DNA from 3 places in the Enterobacter sp. B79-1 genome. Region 3 is predicted to be linked to each of the others. Evidence: predicted binding sites of a transcription regulator. Region 3 holds the regulator's gene; each other region holds the start of a gene.
The links. Region 3 encodes PhoB, which activates phosphate uptake and scavenging genes when phosphate is short. Its sites were predicted from a motif close to CTGTCATAAAACTGNCNNAT; they were not measured.
Positions count from the first base shown of each region.

Region 1: the regulator PhoB is predicted to act here: its motif matches at 1,333-1,352, upstream of AC2T6E_RS11720 (esterase-like activity of phytase family protein).
Region 2: the regulator PhoB is predicted to act here: its motif matches at 1,169-1,188, upstream of pstS (phosphate ABC transporter substrate-binding protein PstS).

Region 1 is NZ_JBYAZJ010000003.1:281,381-283,584, reverse strand. Features, by position in the region: gene AC2T6E_RS11730 (NAD-dependent succinate-semialdehyde dehydrogenase) at 1-385, shown strand, start outside; gene AC2T6E_RS11725 (YfaZ family outer membrane protein) at 441-986, opposite strand; gene AC2T6E_RS11720 (esterase-like activity of phytase family protein) at 1,398-2,204, shown strand, end outside.
Region 2 is NZ_JBYAZJ010000006.1:228,672-230,875, forward strand. Features, by position in the region: gene pstS (phosphate ABC transporter substrate-binding protein PstS) at 40-1,080, opposite strand; gene AC2T6E_RS17615 (fimbrial protein) at 1,327-2,204, opposite strand, start outside.
Region 3 is NZ_JBYAZJ010000007.1:139,552-141,755, forward strand. Features, by position in the region: gene sbcD (exonuclease subunit SbcD) at 1-583, opposite strand, end outside; gene phoB (phosphate response regulator transcription factor PhoB) at 771-1,460, shown strand; gene phoR (phosphate regulon sensor histidine kinase PhoR) at 1,482-2,204, shown strand, end outside.

The sequences.
Region 1 (2,204 bases), on a different contig from region 3:
CCATGGTGGCAAGCCCGTACAGCGTGACGGGAGCTTCTTCGAACCGACGATCCTGACGAATATCTCCCGCGACAACCCGGCGTACTTCGAAGAATTCTTCGGCCCGGTGGCGCAGATTTACGTGGTGAAAAACGACGACGAAGCGGTCGCGCTGGCGAACGACTCCCACTACGGCCTGGGCGGGGCGGTATTCAGCCAGGATATCGAGCGCGCGAAGAAAATGGCGTCGCGCATTGAGACCGGGATGGTGTATATCAACTGGCTCACCGATACCGCGGCAGAACTGCCGTTTGGCGGCGTGAAGCGGTCTGGTTACGGACGCGAGCTGTCGGATCTGGGGATCAAAGAGTTTGTGAACCAGAAGCTGGTGGTGGTGCGTAAGTAATTTCAACCATAAAAAACCTGCCGGATGGCAGGTTTTTTTTGCACTTTGCGGAGCCTTAGAAGCTCACGCCGCCGCCCACGTACGCACCGTCAATCAGGGTGTGGTTTGGACGACCATCTTTGCCGTCAACGCTCACGTGGCGGTAACCCACTTTCAGCGTAACCGGTTTGATTGGGGTCCAGCTTACGCCGCCGTTAGCTTCAACATAGTTTTTCACGCTGTTATTCAGGCCGTCTGGCGCAACGTAACCTTCGCCGAAGACCTTGATGCTGTCGGTCAGAGCAACGTTCACGCCGCCGCCGATTGGGAACGCCACGCCGTTATCGCCTTTTTTCGGGCCAATGTAGAGAGCCTTAGCGCCTGCGTTCAACATCACCGGGCCGACTTCAAAGTTGTAGCCTGCACCTACGCCACCGGTTGTGGTGCCGTCATCGGTATTTTTCAGCCAGTTGCCTTCGGTATACAGGCCGGAGGTAGATTTACCCATTTCCACATTCAGGTTGGTAAAGTTTTTACCCTGCTCAATGCTGCCGCCCATTGCCAGTGCGGAGCCAGATACCGCGGTCAGAGCGGAAAGGATAAGTACGTTAATCTTTTTCATGAGTTTTTCCTCGTCATTAAATTAATCTGAGGGCACCTTAACAAGTGATGTTTATGACTGCAAATGTGAGGCATATCGCGGTTTTATGCTGTTTTTGTTGGGGGTTTAATCTTTATCTGTTGCAAAATTGTTTGTTTAGAAGCTCGTCAATGGCAAATAAATTCGCGTTTAGGAACAGTTTAGATTTTTGGCTAAACGACAACTGAACAAGGCAAAGAAAGCCATTTGAGATGAATTAATTGAGTTTCTAATAATTTCCAAAAGTGTTTCGGTTGTCACAGATAAAGACAGAGGTTTACATTTCTGGTGGTTGCTATACGTAATTTTGTGCAGATCCGTCGTCCTTTCATGTCATTTTTCTGACACGTTTCTTCATTACGGTGTTGGCTTCACTAACTGGATGCTAACAACATGAAAAGAAAAATCATTCCTGTACTCGTGGGCTGTGCGCTCTCATTCTCTGCCGTGGCGGCACAACCTACCGCAGAGCGCTATATCGTCAGCTTCCCTGAAGGCTCACATGTGAAATACAGCGGCGCGTTTGCCAGCGCGTTTCCGAACGGACTCCCGGTGGGGATTGGCTCTGGCCTGCTATTTACTGGCAAGCAGGGGGACGCCCTGACCTTTGCGACCGTGACCGATCGCGGTCCAAACGCCGATGCGCCAAAAATGGGTAAAAACGAAGCCAAAATATTTGTCACGCCAGATTTCGCGCCGCTGCTGATGACCATCCGCGTTGAGAACGGCAAAGCGGAGGCTGTCGATGCCCGCCCGCTGCATGATGATAAAGGCGAGATTAACGGTCTGCCGCTGCAAAGCGGCGTGATTGGCTCCACCAATGAAGTGGCATTCAGCGACACGCTAAAAATTCTGAAGGGTGACAACCGCGGTCTGGACACGGAAGGCATCACGCCGGACGGTAAAGGCGGATACTGGCTGTGCGACGAGTATGGCCCGTTCCTGATTAACGTCGACAGCAAAGGCAAGATCCTGGCGATCCACGGGCCGCAGGCGGCGGAAGGGGAGAAATCCATCGCGGGTGGTCTGCCAAACATTATCAAATGGCGTCAGGCAAACCGTGGCTTTGAAGGCCTGACCCGCATGCCGGACGGGCGGATTATCGCCGCCGTGCAAAGTACGCTGGATATTGACGGTAAGAGCAAAAAGCAGGCGCTGTTTACGCGTCTGGTGAGCTTCGACCCGGCGACCGGGAAAACC
Region 2 (2,204 bases), on a different contig from region 3:
AGCGCAGCGCCACCCGCCATCTTCGTTAAATATATCCTGTTAGTACAGCGCTTTACCGCTGCTGTCTTTCACGTTGGTTTTCCATGCAGCACGAATCTGCTCAACCACGCTGTCTGGCAGGCTGGCGTAATCCAGGTCGTTAGCCTGTTTGCCACCATTTTTGTATGCCCAGTCGAAGAACTTCAGCACTTCAGTACCCTGCTCTGGTTTCTTCTGATCTTTGTGAATCAGAATGAACGTCGTAGAGGTGATTGGCCACGCGTCGTCGCCTTTCTGGTTAGTCAGGTCCTGCGCGAAGGATTTGCTCCAGTCAGCGCCTTTTGCGGCGTTAGCAAAGTTCTCTTCGGTCGGGCTAACCGGTTTACCGTCAGCTGAAACCAGTTTGGTGTAAGCCAGGTTGTTCTGCTTAGCGTAAGCGTATTCTACGTAACCGATGGAGCCTGGCAGACGCTGTACGAACGCGGCGATACCGTCGTTACCTTTACCGCCCAGACCGGTTGGCCAGTTAACGGTAGAGCCGGAGCCGACTTTAGATTTCCACTCTTCGTTCACTTTCGCCAGATAGCTGGTGAAGACGAAGGAGGTACCGGAACCGTCAGCACGACGAACCACAGCGATATTCTGCGAAGGCAGCTTAACGCCCGGGTTCAGTTTGGTGATGGCTTCGTCATCCCATTTTTTGATTTTACCCAGGTAGATGTCACCCAGGGTTTTGCCGTCCAGCACCAGCTCGCCTGACTTCAGGCCAGGGATGTTAACGGCCAGCACAACGCCGCCGATCACGGTCGGGAACTGGAACAGGCCTTCCTGATTCAGTTTTTCATCAGACAGAGGGGCATCTGACGCACCGAAATCTACGGTATTAGCGGTAATTTGTTTTACGCCACCGGAGGAGCCGATACCCTGATAGTTAACCTTGTTACCGGTTTCTTTCTGGTAGGTATCTGCCCATTTGGCATACACCGGCGCAGGGAAGGTTGCACCAGCGCCAGTCAGGCTTGCTGCTGCGAATGCAGAGAAAGCGCTCATCGATAAGGTCGCGGCGACAACAGTTGCGACAGTGGTACGCATAACTTTCATAATGTCTCCTGCAAGGATTTCGTAAATCATTGTTTAAGTGGCTACGATGAGCAAAATAGGACAAACAGGTGACAGATAAATGTACGAATTATGACATTTTTATGACAGTGCAAATCATTACCATAACCCTTTGAATAATTTATTTTTTTATTCAATAGGCGGTAATATTTTTGTCACATTAGTTGCAGTAAGTGTGGTCTATCCGGCGAAATATGACAACGGCTGTCATCAACAGCCGTCATGAGTTCAGTTTGAAAATTCCAGGGTTATGGTGGCATCTGCGTTAAACGTGCCGGGCGTCGGTCTGGCTCCGGTAGCGCTGGCCGGGGCGGCAGAGAACGTAATAGTACCGTTACTTTTTCCGCCAATAATGCTTGTAGAACCCATCTCCGTTTTGAGCGCGCCGCCGTTCACCATCACCGGGTCGCCGTTTGTATCGTAGATTTTGATCCCCACGTTGTTGTTTGACGTAGAAACCATCGTGTTGTCGGCGCTGGCTGCCGTAGCGTTAAAATCAGCATTCACCTTTTGCGAGCGGTCCAGGCCGGAACAACTCACCGTAACGGTTTTCTCAATTTTTTTACTGGTTATCGATGTGCCGGGCGTGGCGGAAAATTCAGAGGCGGGGATCTGACCAAAATCGATATTAATCACCTGCCCGTCGTTAATTTCACACTGCTGGGACGCAATGATTGAGCCTTTGATCCTGACTTTTGCGATCGCCTCTCCCCTGGGCAAATCATTAGATATTCCGCCGTAGACGAGGGCGACATCGGTCAGAGGAATTGTGACCAATCCGGTGATCGATTTTCGAATATAAAACGAGAGCATCGAAGACGTTCCGGTATCAAGCGTAATATCGTTTGACGAGCCACAGGTGTGAGAGGCTGTACTGCGGTTCGAAACGTGCTCAAAAGGAATTGCAGTGTAACCCACGTTTTTGATGAAGATCTTTACGCCGACATCGAGATATTCATTAAAATTGTAATAAGAGACCTCACCAATCTTTTTATCAAATACGAGACCGCCAGTTGGATCCGCTGTGTAGTAGATTGCCGAAAATCCCTTATTAAGCCGGTGCTTTGAATCGCAGGAACAGTTGACCTGATAGCTGTCGCTGGCCG
Region 3 (2,204 bases):
CGTCACTTTTACTGGCACCCACGGTGGTGAGATGCCCGGTCGCAATCACCGGGATTGCCGCTTCGCCGCGCAGGGCGCAGGCATCGGTATGCTGCTGGTGATAATAATCAGTGATAGCCTGTAATAAATGCTGTTGCTTTTCGCCGCCGGAAAGTCCCGCCTGGCTCTGTACGATATCCCGCGGGCGCAAAAACGGAATGGGACACAGCACCGCACCCGGCGTGCCGTCACGTTTTTTCAGGATCTGCGGGGCATGTCCGGCGCTGGCCACCACGGTGGTATTGAGAAACGCCAGAATATCGCGGGATTCATTCAGCGTGGCCACAGAATCGTGATTTCCGGCGACAATCACCAGATGACAGCCGGTCTGCTGCAGATTCACCACGAAACGGTTATAGAGCTCACGCGCATAGCTCGGTGGGGAACCGGTATCGAAGATGTCACCCGCGACAATAATCGCATCGACGTCATGCGATTGCGCCGTCTCCAGCAGCCAGTTCAGGAAGGCTTCGTGTTCCGCCGCCCGGCTTTTGCTGTAAAAGTTTTGACCCAGATGCCAGTCTGAAGTGTGAAGTATGCGCATAGCTGATCCGTGGCGAAAAGAGTTGATGGCGATTATAAACTCTCAGGGGATGGAAAATAACCGCTGTAATAAAACAACAGTTTGCCATTTATGGTGGTAATGTTTTTCATAAATCTGTCATAAATCTGACGCATAATGACGCCGCATTACAAACTTGTAACTTAAATAAGATAAGACAGGGCAAAGTATGGCGAGACGTATTCTGGTCGTAGAAGATGAAGCTCCAATTCGTGAAATGGTGTGCTTCGTGCTCGAACAAAATGGCTTCCAGCCGGTTGAAGCGGAAGATTATGACAGCGCGGTGAACCAGCTGAATGAACCCTGGCCCGATCTGATTCTGCTTGACTGGATGTTGCCTGGCGGCTCTGGACTGCAGTTTATCAAACATCTTAAACGTGAAGCGATGACCCGCGATATTCCGGTGGTTATGCTGACTGCGCGCGGTGAAGAAGAGGATCGCGTGCGCGGTCTGGAAACCGGCGCGGACGATTACATCACCAAGCCGTTCTCCCCCAAAGAGCTGGTTGCTCGTATCAAAGCCGTTATGCGCCGCATTTCGCCGATGGCGGTAGAAGAGGTGATTGAGATGCAGGGCCTGAGCCTTGACCCCACCTCACACCGCGTGATGACGGGCGAAAATCCCCTCGACATGGGGCCTACCGAATTCAAACTCCTGCACTTCTTTATGACCCACCCGGAACGTGTCTACAGTCGCGAGCAGTTGCTGAATAACGTCTGGGGAACTAACGTGTATGTGGAAGACCGGACGGTTGATGTGCATATTCGCCGCCTGCGTAAAGCGCTGGAGCTGAGCGGTCACGATCGCATGGTGCAGACGGTCCGCGGTACGGGTTATCGTTTTTCGACCCGTTTCTGAACAGTGACAGGAGTGTGACGCGTGCTGGAACGTCTGTCATGGAAAAGGCTCGTCTTTGAACTGATCTTATGCTGTATTCCGGCCTTCATTTTGGGGGCCATCGTTGGGCATCTGCCGTGGTTTTTGCTGGCGGCAGTGACCGGGTTATTAGTTTGGCATTTCTGGAACTTACTGCGCCTCTCCTGGTGGCTGTGGGTAGACAGAAGCATGACCCCTCCGCCGGGAAGCGGCAGCTGGGAACCGCTGCTGTATGGTCTGCACCAGATGCAGATGCGTAATAAAAAACGTCGTCGCGAGCTGGGAAGCTTAATCAAACGCTTTCGCAGCGGCGCAGAGTCGCTGCCGGATGCCGTCATTCTGACCACTGAAGAAGGCACAATTTTCTGGTGTAACGGTCTGGCGCAACAGCTGCTGGGCCTGCGCTGGCCGGACGATAATGGGCAAAATATCCTTAACCTGTTGCGTTATCCGGAGTTCACGCTGTATCTGAAAAAGCGTGATTTTACGGGGCCGCACAATCTGAGGCTCAACAACGGGCGTCATCTGGAAATCCGCGTGATGCCTTACAGCGATCGGCAGTGGCTGATGGTGGCGCGGGATGTCACCCAGATGCACCAGCTGGAAGGGGCGAGACGCAACTTCTTCGCGAACGTGAGCCACGAATTACGCACCCCGTTGACCGTGCTTCAGGGCTACCTGGAGATGATGCAGGAGCAAACGCTCGAAGGTGCGCCGCGTGAAAAA